4 regions of the Marinobacter sp. UBA5687 genome follow, and region 4 is predicted to be linked to each of the others. Evidence: predicted binding sites of a transcription regulator. Region 4 holds the regulator's gene; each other region holds the start of a gene.
The links. Region 4 encodes FliA, which starts transcription of late flagellar genes. Its sites were predicted from a motif close to CTAAAGTTTNNNNNNNNNNNGCCGNTAA; they were not measured.

Region 1: the regulator FliA is predicted to act here: its motif matches at 3,093-3,120, upstream of B3Y70_RS06765 (methyl-accepting chemotaxis protein).
Region 2: the regulator FliA is predicted to act here: its motif matches at 3,556-3,583, upstream of B3Y70_RS13715 (methyl-accepting chemotaxis protein).
Region 3: the regulator FliA is predicted to act here: its motif matches at 4,037-4,064, upstream of B3Y70_RS16135 (flagellar protein MotY).

What each region holds. Positions count from the first base shown of each region.
Region 1 is NZ_DIHV01000063.1:36,952-42,548, forward strand. It holds gene B3Y70_RS06760 (transporter substrate-binding domain-containing protein) at 199-1,113, shown strand; gene B3Y70_RS06765 (methyl-accepting chemotaxis protein) at 1,138-3,024, opposite strand; gene B3Y70_RS06770 (bifunctional GNAT family N-acetyltransferase/carbon-nitrogen hydrolase family protein) at 3,181-4,701, shown strand; gene B3Y70_RS06775 (hypothetical protein) at 4,862-5,260, shown strand; gene B3Y70_RS06780 (helix-hairpin-helix domain-containing protein) at 5,307-5,597, shown strand, end outside.
Region 2 is NZ_DIHV01000124.1:101,645-107,241, reverse strand. It holds gene B3Y70_RS13735 (alkane 1-monooxygenase) at 1-545, opposite strand, end outside; gene B3Y70_RS13730 (hypothetical protein) at 727-978, shown strand; gene B3Y70_RS13725 (hypothetical protein) at 1,058-1,372, shown strand; partial or broken gene B3Y70_RS13720 (PhoX family protein) at 1,552-3,481, shown strand; gene B3Y70_RS13715 (methyl-accepting chemotaxis protein) at 3,719-5,359, shown strand; gene B3Y70_RS13710 (DUF4870 family protein) at 5,421-5,597, shown strand, end outside.
Region 3 is NZ_DIHV01000147.1:3,934-9,530, forward strand. It holds gene B3Y70_RS16125 (GNAT family N-acetyltransferase) at 1-1,912, opposite strand, end outside; gene B3Y70_RS16130 (histone deacetylase family protein) at 2,116-3,042, shown strand; gene B3Y70_RS16135 (flagellar protein MotY) at 3,066-3,995, opposite strand; gene pyrC (dihydroorotase) at 4,154-5,185, shown strand; partial or broken gene rnt (ribonuclease T) at 5,223-5,597, shown strand, end outside.
Region 4 is NZ_DIHV01000003.1:15,534-21,130, forward strand. It holds gene B3Y70_RS00205 (chemotaxis protein CheA) at 26-2,155, opposite strand; gene B3Y70_RS00210 (protein phosphatase CheZ) at 2,174-2,959, opposite strand; gene cheY (chemotaxis response regulator CheY) at 2,981-3,364, opposite strand; gene B3Y70_RS00220 (RNA polymerase sigma factor FliA) at 3,526-4,269, opposite strand; gene B3Y70_RS00225 (MinD/ParA family protein) at 4,302-5,114, opposite strand; gene flhF (flagellar biosynthesis protein FlhF) at 5,187-5,597, opposite strand, start outside.

The sequences.
Region 1 (5,597 bases), on a different contig from region 4:
AAAGCCATATCCTGAAGTACAGAAAATGCGATCTTTACAGTCAGATACGGCTACTTCAAGAATCTTTTACAGTTTTTTTGAAACCTGTACGTTTCGAATAACGCTTTCTGATCTAAGCTGTAGCCAATGTCTGTAACGTTACCGTTGCTTGCAGCCGGATAACAGGGAAAGGGCACGCAGTTGTACACATTCAATAAAATGATAACGCGCCTCTGGCCAGTTCTGGCGCTTGCGGCGTGCATTCACGTTCAGCCAACGGCTGCGTCCGAATCCGAATCCAAATCGGCTCCCACACGAGACTACATACTCTGGTATCGCAACTACGATAACCCGGCGATTCGCAATCTGGTTGAACTCGCATTGCGCAAAACCTCGGAGTACGGTGAGTTCCAGATTATCCGCAGTGAAGAAATAAGCCAGGGGCGCGCCCTTCGGGAACTGGCTAACCCTCAGAGCCGGATTCTGGATATTGCGAACGTGGCGACATCAGAAGAGCGGGAAACATTTCTGAACGCCATTCCGGTACCTGTGGACGGCGGACTGCTCGGATTCAGGGTATGCCTGGTGTTGCCGGAACAGCTCAGTCTGTTTGAGGGGGTATCCAGCCTGGACGACCTGCGCCAGCGAGATATCCGTATTGGCCAGGGCGCACACTGGCCAGACACCCCGATTCTCGAAGCTAACGGCATTACCGTGATCACCCACACCCGCTATGAAATACTCTTTGGTATGCTTCGCAATAAACGCTTCGACTGTTACGCCCGCGGTGTGAGCGAAGTGCTGTTCGACCTCGAACATAACAAAGCCGACGACCTGGTAATCGAGCCAAACATCCTGCTGGCCTACGCCATGCCATCCTACCTTTTTGTGGCCCCGGACGATCACGAAACCGCGCAACGCCTGCAACTGGGTCTGGAGCGAGCGATCCTGGACGGCAGCTTCGCGGTGTATCTGAAAAACTGGTTTGGCAGAGCGGTATCATCACTGGGCCTTGATCGGCGCACAGTAATCACGTTGGAGAATCCGTATCTTAGTGAAGAATCCAGATATGTCGGGCGTCGAACCCTGGAAAACCTGGAGCGCCGCGTTGAGCTACTGAGTGTCGGAGACTAGCGGGCCATCCCTGGCCGCCACGAATTACACCCGGAAACGGGTTACCTTGTCATTCAGCACACTGCCGATAGTCTCGATGTGGCCACTGTAAACATCGTTCTCGCTGGCCGCCTTGGCCGCTTCCTGGCCCTGGTCAGCAATGCGGGTGATGGACGCATTCAACTCTTCGGTCACCGATGTCTGCTCCTCGGAGGCCGTGGCGATCTGTGAGGTCATCTGACTGATGGCGGTAATCGCCTCCACAATCCGGTTCAGAGACTCCATCGCATCCTGCGCTTTTTCCATACTCACGTTGGATACCGCCGTAGAAGCTTTCATAACGTCTACCGCATCGTTGGCGCCTTTCTGCAGCCGCTCGATCATGTTGTTGATTTCTTCAGTGGAAGACTGGGTACGCTGAGCGAGATTCCGAACCTCATCGGCCACCACCGCAAATCCGCGTCCCGCATCCCCTGCCCGTGCCGCTTCAATGGCCGCGTTCAGTGCCAGCAGATTGGTTTGTTCCGCAATGCCCTGAATGACTTCAAGCACAGTCGTAATCGACGAAACATCCTTACCAAGGGTGTCGATAACCTCGGCGGCGGCGTTTATCTCACCCACCAGCTTCTGCACCGCATCCCGCGAGGCGGTGACGGTCTCCAGGGAACCCCGGCTTTCCTGGTCTGCATTCTCTGCGGCTTCCGCAGTTTGCTGGGCATTCTGGGCAATCTCACCCGCCGCCGCGGACATTTCGTTAATTGCCGTCGCGATCATATCGATCTCATGCTGCTGGTTTTCAACACTGGAGCGACTGTCGCTGGACGTCTGTCGGAGCGACTTTACGTTCTCCTCCAGTTCGTCGCTGCCCTCTTTTACTTCTTTTACAACCTGCTGGATGTTCTCAACAAAGCTATTGAAGCTGCGCGCCAACTGCCCAAACTCATCAGACGCAGAGTCATCAAGACGCTTGGTAAGATCCGCATCTCCGGAAGCGATGCGAGACATGGCGCCATTAAGCCTGCGAACCGGCGCAAGAAGGAAGCTAATCGCAAAGTAGAGCAAGACAAGCGCAACAATCAGCCCTACCCCGGCGATGATCAGGCCCATAGTCCGAGCCTCGACGATGGGAGCACTGATCAGGTTTTCATTCACGAACGTAGCCAGGTACCAGTCCACGGCCCGGGCTTCGCTGATGGGGTGAAAGCTGACACTCCACTCGGCACCCTCGCTCTCAAATCCCTGCAGAGAACCGTCCAGAACCGGCTGCTGACCGATCATGCCGCTGATGTTCTTGCCAACAATCTCGCTGTTGGGGTGAAACAGGACCGTGCCGGAATTGTTGATTAACGCCGCATAGCCCGTCTCTGCCAGGGTAATGGTCGATAGCATCTGATCGATTGTGTTGAGACTGATATCCATACCGGCCACGCCAACATAATTGCCCCGCTTGATTGGCGCCATGGCGGAAATAATGGTCTCGTCCGAGGTTGCATCCAGGTACGGATCGGTAAACGACGCCTGCCCCAAACGCTGGGCTTTCTGGTACCAGGGGCGTACCCGGGGGTCATAATCGGGTGGAAGCGTGGCCTCTACTTCGGCACTTCGCATCAGCATGCGGCCATCTTCGGTGCCGGCGTACACGTCCTTGATGTTGCCACCTTCGGTCATGGCTTCCATAAGAACGCGGGCGTTATCGTCGTTGCGAGTCCGTTCCAGCGCCTTCGCCGTCGCTTCCGCCATATCCAGGCGCGTATTGAGCCAATCGGCAATACTCGACGTACTCTGGGCCACTGCATCGCTCATCAGCGCGCTAACGTAGCGATCAGTCGTTGAGCGGAGCCGAATATCGTTGGAAATTGTCAGGGCGCCCATAATCAACACGATCAGGGAGCCAATTGCGATCAGCAATTTCTGGGCGAATGATAGGTTCAAGCTGACGGCCTCCAATCAGGGTCAAAAACAAATTGCATTTATCATTTAGTGTAGTCGAAACATACTTACTAACGGCAGATCCTGCGAAGTCTTGAACACTCTTTGCTAGAATGCTGAGATCACAGCACATTCGCCAGACACGACAGGGAGAACCCTATGGCCCATGAAGAGCTCCACCTGAATCTGCGTAACCTGACCCTTGATGACTACGGCCAGTTGCAAGAGTTGATGGATCGGGTTTACGACGACATTGGTGGCGCGTGGCCAAAAGAAACCATCAAGGCTCTGGTAGAACAATTCCCGGATGGCCAGATCTGTATCGAAGACAACGGCCAGTTGGTGGCGGTGGCGCTCACGGTATGCGTGAAATACGAAAGATTCAGCAACCCTCACGCCTACGACGACCTGATTCTGCGTAACGAAAAAATCTGGCACAACCCCAACGGCGATTCGCTTTACGGCCTGGATGTGTTTATAGACCCCGAATACCGGGGCTATCGACTGGGGCGTCGCTTGTATGAAGCACGAAAAGAGCTCTGTCGTTCCATGAACCTGCGGGCCATCCTCGCCGGCGGGCGGATTCCCAGCTACTTCAAGTACGCCGAGCAATACACTCCGGAAGAATACATTCAGCGCGTTGATCGCAAGGAAATCTACGACCCGATCCTGACGTTCCAGCTTTCCAACGATTTCCAGGTTACCCGGCTGATGCACAAATACCTGCCGGAAGACCAGAAATCCCTCGGATATGCGACGTTGCTGGAGTGGAGAAACATTCTCTATACGCCTCCCTCATCGGTACTCAACGTCAAAAAAACCCAGGTGCGCATGGGGGCGGTGCAGTGGCAGATGCGGGAATTCACCTCGGTGGAGGAGGTGCTCAAGCAGGTTGAGTACTTCGTGGACGCACTGTCGGATTATAAAAGCGACTTTGCCCTGTTCCCGGAATTTTTCAACGCGCCGCTGATGGGGCTGACCGACCAGATGGATCAGACCCGTGCCATTCGGTTCCTCGCCGGCTTTACCGAACAGTTCCGCAACGAAATGTCGGAAATGGCCGTCAGTTACAACATCAACATTATCACCGGCTCCATGCCGCTGATTGAAGATGACCGGGTCTACAACGTCTCATACCTGTGCCACCGTGACGGTCGTGTAGACGAGCAGCGCAAGGTCCACATCACCCCTCACGAACGTCGCGACTGGGTTATTGAGGGTGGTGATAAATTCCAGGTATTCGATACCGATGCCGGCCGTGTCGCCATCATGATCTGCTACGACATTGAGTTTCCGGAACTGGGCCGTATCGCCGCCAGTCAGGATGTGGACATTATCTGTGTCCCCTTCTGGACCGATACCAAGAACGGCTATTTGCGCGTGCGCCATTGTGCCCAGGCCCGGGCCATAGAAAACGAGTGCTACGTGGTGATTACCGGCAGCGTGGGCAACCTGCCGAAAGTGGAAAACCTGGATGTTCAGTACGCCCAGTCTTCGGTATTCTCGCCGTCGGATTTCGCATTCCCTCATGATGCAGTGATGGCAGAAACCACACCGAACACCGAAATGATCATGTTTTCAGATATGGATCTGGAAAAGCTCAAACTGGTCAGAAACGAAGGTTCTGTCACCAATCTGAAAGATCGACGTGTTGACCTTTACGAGCTGAAAACCCGGTAATGGGCAGATTTGGCCCCGCACAGGGGGCCAAATCCTGATTATTTCCATGAACGGGCTGCGGTAGATAGCTGACGGCATTGCCAAAAGTTTCTGGCCCGTCTATTGTTTAATTAATGTTCAGTATATATCTGGCCGACCTCAATAGCAGAGCAAGCGTTCCATGAACGAAGAACTACCGGACCTGGTCGCGCGTTTCCGAATCCGACACGGCATTTTTCGCAAGGAAACCGTTGAAGCGCGACTTTATGAACTCGACAGTTACGGCTGCGTGATGAAAACGGACAAACTGTTTGAACCCGGGGATACCGTGGTTCTCGACCTTGTTATGGATATGCCGTTTGAAGAAATCCGTGCCGAAGGCCTGACCGGCCTGGTTACCGAAAAGAGAAAACACTGTAGCAACTTCTTCTACTCACTTGATTTTGTTGAGCTAAATGCTCGAGACGAATCGCCGCTCTCTGACAAACTGCGGCGCATAAGAGAAGTTGTTCTCAAGAAACAGAGCCTGAAATCCCGGCGTGGGTCGAGTCCCGCTTCCGGTATGCGACAAATGGCCTGATGCCCGTTCACTTCACCCGCACTTCCCTTCCGTAAGGAGACACTCCATGGCAAAGAAAGCCAAGCCAAGCGTTGATAAGATCGTCAAGAAAGTAAACAAAGAGTTCGAGAAAACATCCGCCCAGATCGAAGGGCTGATTAACGACGCACTGAAGCAGTTCGACAACCTGCAGAACCAGGTTCAGGAGCCGGTACGCAAGCTCCTGAAAGACATGGATGAGCTTCGTGATCGTGAAATGAAGCGCTTTAACGACGAATTTGAGCGCCGCATGAATGAATTCCACGAACTGCAGTCGGCATTGCTGGAGCGCCTGGGTATCGCTTCAAAGGAAACTGGC
Region 2 (5,597 bases), on a different contig from region 4:
GTGGGAGCCAAGGCGGCCATGGCCATCAGTTTGTTCAGTTTATTGGACTTATGGCCCAGTTCATGGGCGGTGTTGATGCCTACCCCGTTGATGGCGCCTACGGTCAGGGTCAGGCCGATCTTGTCCTCGAGTGGTGTGTTTTTCCGGCTGGCCAGCCAGGCGCCCATGAAGGTCATGGCGTACTGGGTGGGGATAAACGCCTTCACAATACGGTCGTAATACTTGTCCTGCTCCAGGGTCTTTACCGCCGATTCAGGAGGATTGCTCTTGTCTTCACCGATCGCCCGGTCCAGCGCCGGAATAATGCCGTGCACCAGTGCTGGCCCGGTCCAGGCCAGAGCCTTCAGTCGTTTCGGGGCCAGGGCGTAGCCAGTCAGAGCGGCAAGGCCAATGCCTGGAAGCGCAGGCCCCAACAGCCACATATAGCGCTTGGGATCTTTCCAGGTCTCGGCCTTGGTGGCGGTGTCTTTTGAATCCGGTGCCCCGGTTTTCCGGGGCGCGGCGACCTGGTGCGTGTCGAGCGAGGATTTTACTTTGGCGTTCATATGGGCTCTCCGTGGAACTCGTTGTGTTTGTTTGTTCAATTTATGTCGGACAATCTGGCAATACAACAAGTAAGAGAGTCTGGTTAAGCGAACTGGCCTCTAATGACAATCAGGCTCCAGCTGGCGAATCCAGAGCTTGTGGTCCAGACTTTTGGAAACAAAAAAAACAGGGAAGCGTCGAATGAGTGCCATAAATCCATCTCCGGCCACTATGTCCTGGACGTTGCAGCACCGGCTCCAGGAATACGCGCGCGCCATGAAGCTGGCAGAAATCATCTATCAGGACCCGAATGGGCAGGTCTGCGTGGTTCACGGCGTTATCCGGGAAGTGCTTAGCCGGGCCGGGCGGGATTTCGTGGTGCTGGGAAAAGGACAGGTGGTCTCAGCGGACCACATCATCATGATCGACGGTGAGCGGTTAACGAAAGGGTAATCGCCCGGTAATTGCTATTGACCGCGGGCTGCCTCTACTCTGTTGGCGTTGTACACATATACCGACAGAGGGACATGTTATGAACAAGTTTACCTTGAGCGCACTCGCACTGGTTGCCACGCTTGGACTTTCTGCCTGCAGCTCCGAGAGCGATGAAGGCGCGGATTTTGAAGAAGCGGGTGAAAATGCCGAGGAAATGATGGACGACGCCGCTAACGCCACCGAAGAAACCTGGGAAGAAGCCACGGGTCAGGATGAAGGCGTGATTGGTGAAATGCAGGAAGGTGCCGAAAACGCCGGCGACGAGATTGAAGAAGCCGCGGATGAAGCGGGTGACTCCATGGAAGAAGCAGCGGACTCCATGGAAGAAGGCTACGACGAAATGACTCAGTGATCAGCTGAGTTGCATCGCGCGGTTGCGGGGCCTTTTGGCCCCGTTTCTGTTTCTGCCTTACCGGTTGTCATCGAACGTTCAACATTCTGACTTAAATCTGTTTACGTCCTGTCACATTACTTGCCGACACTTGCCTCTCGAAATAAAGGACTTGTCCACCAATCCGAGAGAGGCAAACCATGGCCAAGCACGATCTTGATCCCAATTACCTGGACCCGAACTACGAGCCAGTCGTCAATCATTCCGAAAACACCCCGTTCCATCAGGTACTGTCTGCCAGAATGCAGCGTCGTACCGTCATGAAAGGTAGCGTAGGCGCCGCTCTGGCCAGCGTTATGGGGTTGGGGCTTGCCGGTTGTGGCAGTGACAGTGATAGTGACAACGATGGCGGTACTACCGGTGGAAACACATCCAGCACTGAACTGGGTTTCAAGGCTGTCCCTACTTCAACCGCGAATCAGGTCGTTGTTCCCGAGGGATACTCCTCTGAAGCGTTTCTTCCCTGGGGCACGCCAATTACCGGGTCTTACCCGGCCTATAAGCCGGATGGCACCAATACCGGAGAAGAGCAAGAGCAGCAAATGGGCATGCATCATGACGGCGTGCACTTTTTCCCGATTGATCTGAAAGCCGGTGGTAACAGCTCCAGCGAAGGTCTGTTGGTGATGAACCATGAGTACATCAATCAAGGCGCTTTGCATGCCAACGGGGCTACCTACATCAACGGTATGCGTCCGGCCGATGAAGTGCGCAAGGAAATCGCCGCGCACGGTGTGTCTGTGGTTCATATCAAACGCGACAACAACGGCAAGTGGGATATTGTTTTCGGGAGTCCGTTTAATCGCCGGGTTACGGGTAATACCGAAATGGATATCCGTGGTCCGGTGCGTGGTTACGACAAACTGGTCACCAAATACAGTCCGGATGCAACGGAAACCCGCGGTACTCTGAACAACTGCGCGATGGGCCCGACGCCGTGGGGAACTTACCTTGCGGCTGAGGAAAACTGGCACGGGTACTTCGCTAATAGCGATGCAACGCAGCCCCGGGAGCAGACCCGCCATGGCGTCGGCGGCGGATGATTACCGGAATGAGGCCAATACCTACGGTTTCATGGTGGAAATTGACCCGTTTACTCCAGAGAGCAAACCACAGAAGCGAACCGCGCTGGGCCGCTTTGGTCACGAGGGTGTGATTTTTGCGCCGGTTAAGGAAGGTGAGCCGGTCGTATGTTATTCCGGTGATGATTCCCGTTTCGAGTACATCTACAAATTTGTCTCCTCGAAGCCCTATTACGCTGCAACGGCCGGCGGCTACCTCCTGGACGAGGGCACGCTCTACGTGGCTCGCTTTAATGACGATGGCTCGGGGAACTGGCTGGCGCTGGATCTGAACGATGCGGATTTTGCTGCCAAAGTGGCTGCGGCCCAGGGCGAAATGGTTGGCAACGTTCAGTTTGACGGTTTTGAGAATCAGGCTGATGTTTTGTTGAACACTCGCCTGGCTGCCGACATCGCAGGTGCGACCCCGATGGATCGCCCGGAGTGGGGGGCTGTAGATCCGAATTCCGGTCAGGTTTACTTTACGCTGACCAATAACTCCCGCCGGACGGAGGAGCAGGTTAACGCGGCAAATCCGAATGCCAACAACCGGACCGGTCATATTATTCGCTGGAGCGAAGACGGCAACGACCACACTGCGACCAGCTTTGACTGGGATATCTTCGTGTTCGCCGGTGAGCAGGGCACGGAAACCGTGGTTGACGACCAGGTTATCGTATCTCTGACTGATGACAACATCTTCAACAGTCCGGATGGCCTCTGGTTCGATTATAACGGCCGCCTCTGGATTCAGACCGACGGCTCCGATGCAGCACCTTATCAGAACAACATGATGCTGGCGGCCAACCCGGAAACCCGCGAGATCAAGCGTTTCTTCGTTGGGCCGGTTGGCTGTGAGGTTACAGGCGTTGTCTCCACACCGGATGTGAAGACCATGTTCGTCAATATCCAGCACCCGGAAGCAAACTGGCCGGATGCCAACGATCCGCGTCCGCGTGATGCAACGGTTATCGTTACCCGCGATGACAGCGGCGTTATCGGTGCCTGATCAGCCATAACGGTTGTCAGGCGCTGCCAAAAAGCCCGGGCGGACTCGTTCCGCCCGGGCTTTTCTCTTCTGTATTTCAGATTTCCTTCCAGATGCCGATAAACTCCTTGGGCCCTGCAATAGTGGTATCTTTAATCCACTAAAGTAGCAGTTATTAACTCATATCATTTCTTTACTCTCCGGGATGGCCTGCAATAACAACATGCTTGCGTTAGCAATGATAAAGATGAGGGCACCATGGGTTTACTCGATCGCACTGCAATTTTATGGGGGGTGGGCATTGCTGTTGCGCTCGGTATTGCCTGCATTCTGGTGGCTCCGTTGATGGGGCTCGATGCCGCCTCTCTGTTAATCGGGCTCCTTGTGGGCCTTGCTGCTGCGGCTTGCTATCTGGTTTTACGGGTGCTTGAACCAATAGAGCGTGGAATCAACGACCTGAATGATGGCTCCCTGGCTGACAATCATCCCTTGCGGGCTCAGTGTGCGCACCTTCTGGCGGATGCCCGTGTGGGCAAGGCCCTGGTTGAAACCCTCTCGGCCAGTGCCGACAAGAATGCCATCTCGGCCGCCGAAGTCTCGTTTGCGGCGGATCAGGTGAAGCAGCGCCTGGACCGACAGGTTGAAGAAACCGCTCAGATGGCCGACTACGCCGGCCAGATCACGGAATCGGTTCGGGAATCATCGGAACAGGCCACCAACGCCGCCACCATGGCATTGCAGAATCGCGAAGTCAGCGTGGAGGGGCGTCAGTCATTGGTGTCGGCCATTGAAAATGTGCGCTTGGTGCATCAACAGTCGGAAGAGAACCTCAGGTTGATTCAGGCCCTGCACGAAAAATCCGGCAAGATCCAGGGCGTGACGTCCACCATTCAGGGTATCGCCGAGCAGACTAATCTTTTGGCACTGAATGCCGCCATTGAGGCGGCCCGCGCCGGTGAACAGGGCCGCGGGTTTGCGGTGGTGGCTGATGAAGTCCGGCAGTTGGCCGGGCGCACTGCCCAGGCCACCAGTGAAGTGGCAGACACCCTCGACGAAATCCAGAATGACACAACCAAGATTGTGTCCCGCATTGAATCTCTGGCGAAAACCGTGGAAGACGGGCTGGCATCTGTAGAGAGCGTTGGCGGCCAGCTGGATCAGATTCGGGATCAATCCGACCGGGTTCAGCAGCAGGTTGCCCGTATTGCCGAGATCGACCAGAACAACGAGCAGAGTCTGGCCCAGGTGTTTTCGGCTATTGAGTCTGTCCGTGACCATATATCCGAAAGTGATACCAGTGTGGCATCGCTGGCGGACCAGGCTTCCACGTTGATGGAGCTGGCGGAGAAGGCGAATGCTGCCTTTGCGCTGAACAGCAGCGAAAGCTACCACCGGCCGTTTTATGAGAAAGCACTGGAAGGGGCGCAGCAGATTGGCCAGTTGTTTGAGGCGGCAATTCGAGAGGGCCGTTTGAGTGAAGCGGCGCTGTTTGACAAGAAGCGAACACCGATTGCCAACACCCAGCCCCAACAGTATTCCAGCAGCTTCGATCGGTTTACTGACCAGATGTTTCCGGCAATACAGGAGCCCATCAAGAAATCCCATGAGGCCATGGTGTTCTCCATCGCCTGCGCGCCGGACGGTTATGTGCCTACCCATAACAAGGATTTTGCCCACCCGCCGAGTGGTAATCCGGAAGTGGACCTGGTGAAAAGCCGCAGCAAGCGACTGTTCAATGACCGCACTGGCATACGCTGTGGGAGTCATACCGAAAGTATGCTGCTCCAGACCTATCGCCGGGACACCGGTGAGATCATGCACGACCTGTCGGTGCCCATCTATGTGAACGGTAAGCACTGGGGCGGTTTCCGGGTTGGGTATCGGCCGGCGGGGAATTGATCGCACTGGGCTCCAGCCAAGGCTGTGATAGACTGCCAGGGACGTAACAAGGAGAACACCTGTGTCCGAAACCGAGTATATCCCCGCAAAACCTGACGGTCAGCAATCACAGGAGCCCAGCTCTGCGAGGAATCTGGCGGTGGTGGTTTACATCCTGCAGGCGTTGTCTTTTTTCCTGGGGGGGCTGACGGCACTGGTGGGCGTGATCATCAACTACGTCAAACTGGATGATGTCCGT
Region 3 (5,597 bases), on a different contig from region 4:
GCGGCAAGGCAATCTGGCGGTCAGTCATGATGTTGATCTGGGCACCGGCTGCCCCGCAAACCACCAGCGGCCCGAACACTTCATCACGGGTGATCCCCACACTGAACTCGATGCCGCCAACATGCTGATAGGAACGTTGGACCGCAAAGCCCAGGAAGCCGCTTTTCGGGAAGTGCTCACGGTATTCCTCCATCAGAAAGCGGCAACTGTCGATAATCACCTGTTCGCTGTTGAGCTTTTTGACCGTGCCCTTGTAGCGGCGCTGAGTCGGACTCAGATCCAGGAAGGGATAACACACATCTTCATGGATAACGGTTACATCAATGGGGCGGCGCTCGACTGCGAAGACCTCCAGCACCTCTTCCACGTCATCGCAGTAAACGGTTTCAATGGTATTGATGCCGTAATCGCAAATCACCCGCCGGGCTTCCCGGTTGGACAGATGCCGCCGGCCATCCCGCAAGGCCCTGGCGACCAGTTTGCGGGTGTTAGCCCGGTCGGCGAAGTGGTCTGTAAACGATTCGGGCGTCTCGGTCAGCAGCCGCTGGATGCGCTGATGCCGGACATGCTGCATGAACGCCATCACCGCTTTTTCCGGGTTAAAGAACGATGGCAGCCCGGCCCGGTAAAACTCTTCCCGGGAATCCATCACCGTGCTTTGCCCCAGCCAACAGGTAAAGATATTGAGACGGGTGCCCTTGGACGCCTGCACCACAGAATCGGCGATCTGCAGGCTGTCTTCGATCAGCGTCGGCGCGTACATCACCAGCACGTTGGCCACGTTCGGGTCCTTCGCCAGAATCTTGATGGCCTTGCCATAGAGCTCGGGCGTGGCGTCATAGTTCAGGTCGATGGGGTTCTTGCGGGTCCAGTACGGCGGCAACAGTTCGCCCAGTTCCCTCACGGTATCTTCCGACAGCTCCGCCAGTTCTCCACCGAGATCCGCCAGCCGATCCACCGCCAATACGCCGGGGCCCACGCCGTTGGCCATGATGGCCAGGGATTCCCGACGCAGCGGGCGCATCCGGGTCAGGGTTTCCAGGGCATCAAACATCTGGCCGAGCCCGTCCACCCTCAACACACCGGCACGTTGAAGCATGGCATCGTATATCGGGTCACTGCGCTTGATACCTGCGGGCAAAGCATGGGGAAACCACTCGGATTCGGGCACCCGCCCGGATTTCACCGCAATGACGGGCTTGGTCCGGGAGGCCACCCGGACTGCCGACATGAAGCGCCTGGGGTTGGGGATGTTTTCAATGTGCAGCAGAATGGCCCGGGTCTGGGTGTCCTGGGCCAGATAATCGATCAGGTCGTCGTGATCGATGTCCATGCCGTCACCCAGGGTCAGGAAGTAGGAGAACCCCACCCCCCTGGCAAAGGCCCAGTCCAGCACCGAACTGGCAATGGTGCCGGACTGCCCCACGAAGGCAACGCGGCCGGGAATGGCCCCCATATGGGCATAGGTGGCGTTCAGATGCCGGGCCGGTACCATCAGGCCAATGGTGTTGGGGCCCAGCACGCGGATACCGGTTTCCCGGGCGGCATCCCGCACCGAATACATCAATGGCTGGCCGGTTTTACTGTGGGTCCGTGACATACCGCCGGTCATTACAATGGCGGTGCGCACGCCGCATTCACCCAGCTTGCGGATCATTTTCGGCACCGTGTCCGGCGGGGTACAGATAATCGCCAGGTCCGGACTGAAATCCAGTTTGGACACTTTGCGCACACAGGGCACCCCGTGCACGTTCTCGTAGTCGCTCTGGTTGACCACCACGAGCCGACCCGGATAGCCGCCGCCCAGCAGGTTCCGCAACACCATACCCCCGAGGTTGTCAGCGCGCTCAGAGGCGCCAATAACGGCAATGGATTCAGGATTGAACAGGCTTTCCAGATAGCGGGTACTCAACGCGGCTCTCCCAGTGGTGTGCGCGACAGGAATGTACAGACTTCAATAAAACGACTTGCTTATCAGTGTATACCTTATCTTAGGTGGCGAATTCATGATGTAAATCGACTAACGGGTTATTAGACCAAAGAAATACGACAGGCTTCGGTTATCCCTGATAACATGAAAGCGATAATAAGCATATTCAGGTTCAGGCATTACCCATGACCACGGCATTTTTTTCCCACGACGACTGCATGAAGCACAACATGGGCCCGGAGCACCCGGAGAGCCCTGAACGCCTTTCAAGCATTCTCGCCTACCTCGCAGATACCAACCTGCAACAGGAACTGGACTGGGTTCGTCCGGAAGAAATTACCCGGGACCAACTGCTGACCGTGCATCCGGAAAGCTATCTGCACCAGCTGGACCTGATGCAGCCGACCCGGGGCCGGGTGTTCACCGACCCGGACACCGCGATGATGCCGGATACCCTGAGAGCCGCCAGGCTGGCCGCAGGCGGCAATGTGCAGGCTGTCGATATGGTTATGAGCAGCCAGGTAACCAACGCCTTTGTCTGTGCCCGCCCACCGGGACACCATGCCGAACGAACCAAGTCGATGGGGTTTTGTTTCTATAACAATATCGCCCTGGCCGCGATGCGGGCACTCACCTTTCATCACCTGGAGCGGGTGGCCATTGTCGATTTCGATGTGCATCAGGGTAACGGCACGGTAGACATTGTCAGTGGTGATGAACGCATACTGATGTGCTCCAGTTTTCAACATCCGTTTTATCCGCATTCCCATGTGCACCGGCAGGCCGACAATATTGTCAATGCGCCGATTGCAGCCGACTGCTCACCGGCCGAGTACCGCAAGACGGTTGAAGCCGCGTGGCTCAAGAAACTGCAGGATTTTCGCCCGCAACTGGTGTTGATCTCGGCAGGTTTTGACGGTCACCGGCTTGACCCCATGGCGGAACTGAATCTGGAAACCGAGGATTATCGCTGGCTAACGGAAATGCTGGTGAGCGTCGCCCATGACCACGCCAACGACCGCATCATCTCCACGCTGGAAGGCGGGTATCACCTGAAAGCCCTGTCAGAGAGTGTGGCCGCGCATCTGGACGTTCTGAACGCGGTGTATTGAAACCCGGGAGCGAGCGTTTCCGGTTAACCCGAAAATTCGCTTCCCATACCGTTAGCCTGCAGCAGTTCCGGGCGCTCACCCTGGCGTTGCAAACGAATGGTGGTGCGGCGGTTATCAGCCGGCCGGCGGGAAACCGGATACTGATCGCCGTGGGCCCGGACCGTCAGCATGTTCTCATCGATGCCCCGGGATTTGAGATACTCTGCCACCACGTTGGCCCTTTCCTCCGACAGCGCGCGGTTATCAATCCGGCTACCAATACTGTCGGAATGGCCGTCCACGAAGATTCTCTCTACCGTGCTGTCGGCCATCACGTAGGTCACAATATTATCAAGCAAGTTCCTGTCGGCCTGTGACAGGCTGGTACTTCCGCTGGCAAACGGAACCCGGCTGCGCCGAACCTGGTCGAAGTTAACCGGCAACAGACTGGCAACGCATTCACGATAGCCGGCGTAGGGGCCGGAAAAATTCACATTCGACAACTGCACCCGTACCGGCTGGCCGCTGTATACCGCAGCCCGGGTAACCGTCGGCTGCATACCCCGGGACAACCCCTGGGCAATCAACACCGCTTCCCGATTCCCCAGGTTCACAGAGCGCGGACTATCCGTTACCTGCACAGCGCCAATGGGGTTCGGCGCCACTCCCGGTCGCCAGGGCGGCGCTTCAACCACCAACTGGCCCTGGCCGGGGCGCATCACACTCAGATCCGATTCCAGATAGAAACGCAGGTCTTCCCCCGCCCGGTGCCTGAGTACGGCACGGCCAAAGCCTGGAACCTCATGGACAAGGGAACACTCAAAGACCGATTCGGAGAGGTACCACTGGCTGTTTTCAATACCGGCACCGTAACTGGATGACAACACGGGCGCAGAGGACAATGACATCAACCCTGCCGTCGCCAGTGATTTCAGCAACCTGCCCTGTCTGAAGAACCAATTAGGTGAAACCATAGGAATGCCCCGTGGAGCCTTTAAACCAGTGAACTAACCGGTTAACGGCGACCCGACCGGGAACTTGAGCCGGATAACTTACGATCAGGTTAAAAACATCTGCTTTTCGCTTCTGATATAATCCGCGAAATTTTGCGCTCGCTTTCGGATACCTTCTCATGACCCGACAGATAACCATCACACGCCCGGACGACTGGCACCTGCACGTGCGCGACGGCGACATTCTGAACGATGTGGTCCCCGCCACCGCCGCCTGCTTCGGCCGCGCTATCATCATGCCCAACCTGGTACCGCCGGTAACCGATGCCAGCGCGGCCATGGCGTACAGGGATCGCATTCTGGCCGCGGCCCGGGGAACAGACTTCCAGCCCCTGATGACCCTGTATCTGACCGAGAGCACCACCGCCGAGACCATTCGTGAAGCCAAAGCCGCTGGCGTAGTGGCAGCGAAACTGTACCCGGCTGGTGCCACCACAAACTCTGCCTCCGGCGTGACAGACATCCGCAATATCTACCCGGTACTGGAGGCGATGGCGGATTGCGGCATGCTGTTGCTGGTACACGGCGAGGTGACCGACAGCGACATCGATATCTTCGACCGGGAAAAGGTGTTTCTGGAGCGGGTTCTGGCACCAACACTGGCGGCGTTCCCGACGCTCAGGGTGGTTCTGGAACACATTACCACGGCCGATTCGGCCGACTTTGTCCGTAGCCACCAGGGCAATAATCTCGGGGCAACTCTCACCCCTCAGCACCTGATGTATAACCGCAATCACATGCTGGTTGGCGGTATTCGCCCGCACCTTTACTGCCTGCCCATCCTCAAGCGCAACAAGCATCAGGAAGCACTCAGAGAAGTCGTGGCCAGTGGCGATCCCCGTTTCTTCCTGGGCACGGATTCTGCCCCACACGCAAAAGATAAAAAGGAAGCCGCCTGCGGCTGTGCCGGCTGTTACTCCGCCTACGGCGCCATCGGTCTGTATGCCGATATCTTTGAGGAACTGGGCATTCTGGACAAGCTGGAAGCCTTTGCCAGCTTCAACGGCGCGGATTTCTATGGCCTGCCCCGGAATACCGACACCGTGACGCTGGTGCGGGAACCCTGGACCATGCCGGAACACCTGCCTCTGGCCGGCGGCGACATTGTTCCATTGAAGGCCGGTGAAACCGTTAACTGGCGCCTGGCGTAAACCCTATTCATTCACTACCACGAACATCGGAGTTCGAGTGTCAGACGAAAACAAACAGCCCCACCCCATGTCCCAGCGCTTTCGCGGCTTTCTGCCGGTGGTGGTCGATGTGGAAACCGCCGGCTTCAACCCGGAACGTGATGCTCTGCTGGAAATCGCTGCCGTAATGCTGACCATGGATGAGGATGGCTGGCTGCGCAGGGGCGAAACTCACGTGCAGCAGATCGACCCGTTCGAAGGTGCCAATCTGGAGCAGTCGGCCCTGGATTTCACCGGCATCGATCCCTGGAATCCGGAGCGGGAAGCGGTACCGGAACGCGAAGGCCTGAGCGAGATTTTTTCTCCCATCCGCAAGGCGGTGAAAGAGCACGACTGCAAGCGCGCGGTACTGGTGGGCCACAATGCCACGTTT
Region 4 (5,597 bases):
CCTACACAATCCCGGAAATTCCTGCTCAGCCGTAGTGCTGCAGGAGGCTCGGCACATCAATAATCAGGGCGATACGGCCATCACCGGTGATGGTGGCGCCTGCCATACCCGGCGTCCCCTGCAGGGCCCGGCCCAGAGGCTTGATCACCACTTCTTCCTGGCCAATCAATTGGTCAACCACAAAGCCGACCTGCTTGGTGCCCATGGCTACAATCACCACGTGCGCGTTCTCCGGCTCGGCCTGACCGGCCGCGCCATGTACCAGCCAGCGCTTGATGTGGAACAGCGGGAACACCTTGTCCCGCACCACAATGCACTCTTTGCCATCGACAATGTTGGTCTTGGTCAGATCCAGGTGGAAGATCTCCACCACATTCACCAACGGCAGCGCGAAAGACTGGTCACCCAACATGATCATCAGGGTTGGCATGATGGCCAGCGTCAGAGGCACCTTGATAATAATGCTGGTGCCCTTGCCCTGCTCGGACATGATATTGATCTGGCCATTGAGCTGGCCGATCTTGGTTTTCACCACGTCCATGCCGACACCGCGACCGGAGACATCGGAAATCTGGTCTTTGGTGGAGAAACCGGCCGCAAAGATAAGATTGAAGCACTCGTTGTCGGTAAGGCGGTCTGCCGCATCCTGATCGTACAGACCCTTTTCTACCGCCTTGCGGCGCAGGACATTGGGATCCATACCGGCACCGTCGTCGACGATGGACAGCAATATATGGTCGCCTTCCTGCTCCGCCGACAGGGTCACGGTTCCGGCTCGGGGTTTTCCGGCCTTCTCCCGTACGTCCGGCGCTTCGACACCGTGATCCACGGAGTTTCGGACCAGGTGCACAAGTGGGTCAGCCAGCGCCTCGACCAGGTTTTTATCCAGGTCGGTTTCCTCACCGTGCATCACCAGGTTCACTTCTTTTTTCAGGCTTCGGGCCAGATCACGCACCACCCTCGGGAAACGGCCGAATACTTTCTTGATCGGCTGCATCCGTGTTTGCATGACGGCAGCCTGAAGATCCGTAGTCACTACGTCGAGGTTGGCCACCGCCTTGTGCATGTGTTCGTCTTCGCTTTCGGAACCCAAACGCTGCAGGCGGTTCCGTACCAGCACCAGTTCGCCCACCATGTTCATGATGTCGTCCAGGCGCTTGGTATCTACCCGAACCGTGGTTTCACCAGCGGGTGCGGCCTCACGGGCAGGCGCGGGCGCAGAGGCCGGCTTGGCAGCGGCCGTGCTCTCGGCTTTGGCTTCTGCTTTCTTTGGTTCCGGGGCCGGTTCGGCCTTGCCGGATGGAGCAGGCGCCGGTTTGGGCTCGCTGTCGGAAGACCCGGCACTTGGGCCGGCGCCCTTGCCATGCAGTTCGTCCAGCAGGTTCTCGAATTCGTCGTCGGAAATCAGATCGGCGTCAGCGGATGATTTTTCTGAACCACCGCTGGTGCTGGTATCTGCCTTGGCTGTTTCCTCTTCCGCAGGCGCGCCGGCAAACTGGCCCTTGCCGTGGAGTTGATCCAGCAAGGCCTCAAATTCGTCGTCGGTAATTTCATCACTGTCTGAGCTGCCGGCGGATTCAGCCGGATTGCTCACCTGCTCGTTGCCGGCCGGTTTCTGGCCGTCGGATTTTTCATCCGCCAACGCGTCCAGCAACTGCTCGAATTCTTCGTCAGTGATATCGCCCTGGTCCCCTTGCTGCCCGACCTCCGCAGACGACGGCTCCGGTGCCGGGGTTGGCGCTTCCGCCGCTGGTGCATCCTCTGACTCGGGTTTGGCGAGGGCGTCCAGGGCTTCGATCAGTTCGTCCGGCGCGGGCGTTGGTTCTTCCCGGTTTCGAACTTCTTCGAACATGGCGTTAACGTTGTCCAGCGCCTCCAGAACCACGTCCATCAGTTCCGGAGTGACCTTGCGCTTGTGATTCCGGAGAATATCGAACACGTTCTCTGCCGAGTGGCAGCAGTTAACCAGTGCCTCCAGCTGAAGGAAGCCTGCGCCCCCTTTCACGGTATGGAAGCCACGGAAAATGGCGTTCAGCAGATCGCTGTCATCGGGATGCTGCTCCAGATCCACCAGCTGCTCCGACAACTTTTCGAGTATCTCGCCGGCTTCTACCAGGAAGTCCTGCAGGATCTCTTCATCAGCATCTAACGCCATGCGTCACCCTCTTTATTATCAGAATCCGAGACTGGACAGCAGATCGTCCACATCGTCCTGTCCCGAAACTACATCTTCCCGCTCATCGGCCTTGATCTGGGGCCCTACCCCTTTTTCGGCCGATTCTTCTTTTTCTTCAATCTGGTGCACCGTGCCGGTCAGCTGATCCACGTGGCTGGCCATCACTACCAAGCCAAGAAGATTGTCTTCCACTTCTTTCACCAAAGCGGTGACCTTCTGGATAACCTGGCCAGTAAGATCCTGGAAGTCCTGAGCCAGCAGGATTTCCGACAGATTCTGGTACAGACTGTCAGAGTCTGTGGTCAGGCCGGCGAAGAACTTGTCGATGCGACCATACAACTCGCGAAACTCCGCAGGTTCCATTTCACGGCGGCGCAGACGCTGCCACTCGTCCCGCAAGGCAACCGCTTCATCCCTCATGGAATGAGCCACGGGCATGCTTTCCTCGACCAGGTCCATGGTGCGGTTCGCTGCCTGGCTGGTCATCTGCACCACATAGGCCAGACGGTCAGAAGCGTCGCTCATCTTCGACAGGACTTCTTTCTGCTCGGCATTACGCGGGTCTATCTGGAAGTTCCGGATTGCCTCATGGAGGCTGCGGGTGAGTCGGCCCACTTCCCGGTACAGACTCTGATCGCGAACCTCGCTCAGTTCATTGATCAGGGTCATCGCCTTGGCATAATTCCCGGCGTTTACATTCTCAGCCAGGTCGGAGGCCTGCTTTTGCAGTTTCTCCGCCACCTCCGGATCAAGGCCCTGATGGTTCTGTTTGGTATCACTCATGGCGAGCCATCCGACCTCTGGTTACTGGATTCGTTCGAAGATTTTCTCGATCTTTTCCTTGAGCACGGCTGCCGTAAAAGGCTTGACCACATATCCGTTTACCCCGGCCTGAGCCGCGGCCACGATCTGGTCCCGCTTGGCTTCTGCCGTCACCATCAGAACCGGCAGGTTCTTCAGGTTTTCGTCAGCGCGGACAGCTTTGAGAAGATCAAAGCCCGACATGCCGGGCATGTTCCAGTCAGTCACCAGGAAGTCGTACTTGCCGCTTCGGAGCATGGGCAACGCCGTGTTGCCATCATCGGCCTCATCTGTATTGGTGAAGCCAAGATCTCGCAGCAGGTTCTTGATGATTCGTCGCATTGTGGAGAAGTCATCCACAATGAGAATTTTCATGTTCTTGTCCAATGGGACCTCCAGTCAGTAACACCCGGAATTCATTCAGCCTTTTTGAAAGTCTAGCAGGCTGCTACCTTAACTGCTTATTGTGTGGTGTTTGCGCACGTTGTAAAGCATCGGTTACCAAAAGCTACACAGCCTGCTGAAAGAGAAACACAGCACCCGGCCGATCAGTCGTTGTCGTCATCCCGCCACTCGGCCAACCGGCTGCGCAGCCGCAGTGCCGCCTGGCTGTGAATCTGGCTTACCCGGCTCTCACTGACCCCAAGCACTGCGCCGATTTCCTTGAGGTTCAGTTCTTCCTGGTAATACAGGCTCAACACCAGCTTTTCGCGCTCAGGCAACTGCTCGATGGCGTCCGCCAGACTGCGCTGGAAAGCGCCGGAAGCAATACCGTCCAGCGGATTATCGCTGGCCTCTGCTTCTTCTATCGGCAGCTCGCCGGATTCATTGAGCTCATCAAGGCTAAAAAGTCGGCCACTGTTGGCGTCGGCCAGTGAAGCGTGATATTCGTCCAGACCAATGCCAAGCTCTTCAGCTACTTCGGCATCCTGGGCCTCGCGCCCGGTACGATCTTCCACTTGTTTGATGGCACTGGCGATTCGCCGGGCATTACGATGCACTGAGCGGGGCACCCAGTCGCCTTTGCGGATTTCGTCCACCATGGCGCCACGGATGCGAATGCCGGCATAGGTTTCAAAGGTCGCACCCTTGCCTGAAGAGTAGCGCTGCGCAGCCTCCAGCAGACCAATCATACCGGCCTGCATAAGGTCTTCGAGCTGCACCGATGCAGGCAGTCGGGCCATGAGATGAAGGGCGATTTTCTTGACCAGCGGCGCATGCTCTTCAATCAGGGCTGAAGGGCTCCTGGCGCCGGCCTGATGGTAAATTCCCAGATTTTTCGCCAATGTCATGTATCCGGTTTTCTTGTAGGACTGGATTCAGATCAGACTTCGACGAGCCGCTCCACGAAGAACTCGAGATGCCCCCTGGGAGAGGACGGCAAAGGCCAGCTGTCCACTTTTTCGGCCAGAGCCCGGATAGCCAGCGAGGCTTTCGCCCTCGGATAGGCATCCAATACCGCTTTCTGCCTCTGAACGGCTTTCTTGACGGCCTCGTCGTAAGGCACGATACCTACATATTGTAGTGCCACATCCAGGAAACGCTCGGTGACCCGGGTCAGTTTTTCAAACAGATGGCGGCCTTCCTGCTCATTGCGGACCTGGTTTGCCAGGATGCGGAAGCGGTTGGTGCCGTAATCCCGATTCATCAGTTTGATCAGGGCGTAAGCATCGGTAATGGAAGTAGGTTCGTCGCAGACCACCAGCAGAAGTTCCTGCGATGCCCTCAGGAAGCTGACCACCGATTCAGAAATACCCGCGGCGGTATCCACAATCAGAACGTCAATCTGGTCGCCCAGCTCACTGAAGGCATTGATCAGGCCGGCATGTTCCATGGCGCTGAGCTGGGTCATACGCTGGGTGCCGGATGATGCCGGAACAATCTTGATGCCACCAGGGCCATTCACCAGCACATCTTTCAGATCACAATCGCCGTTGAGTACGTCTTGCAGATTTCGATTGGCGGTAATGCCAAGCAACACATCGATGTTGGCGAGCCCAAGATCCGCGTCCAGCAAGACAACCCGGCGCCCCTTCTGGGCCAGGGCGATACCTAGGTTGACCGAAACATTGCTCTTGCCGACACCGCCCTTGCCGCCGGAAACCGCAATCACCTGAACCGGATGTGGTCTGCTCATACTGTTATCAGTCTCTTACTACGTTCTTGTACGGGCACGCGTGCCGGTGTTTTATTCTGTCGCTGGCGAGGCTCAGGCACCTTCGGCTATTGCCTGCGCGCTCTGCACGGCCCTGAGCCTTTCTACGCCCAGACGCACCAGCGGGATAGCCTCCGCCCTTTGGAGATCTTCCGGTATCTTCTGGCCATCGGTGTACCAGGCCACCGGCAAGCTGGTCTCCATAACGAATCCGAGCGCTTCGCCCAGGGTCAGGGCTTCATCAATCTTGGTCATGATGCAGCCTGCAAGGTTTGCCATCTTATAGCAATGCCACACGGATTTCATGATACGTGGCTGACTGGTGGCAGAGACCACCAGATGTGTACGGATATTGTGATCGCTGCGAGCCAACTCCGCCAGTTGTTCCTGGTAACCACGGTCGGCACTGGTCAGGCCGGCAGTGTCAATCAGTACCAGGTGCCTATCCGACAGTTCATCAAGAAT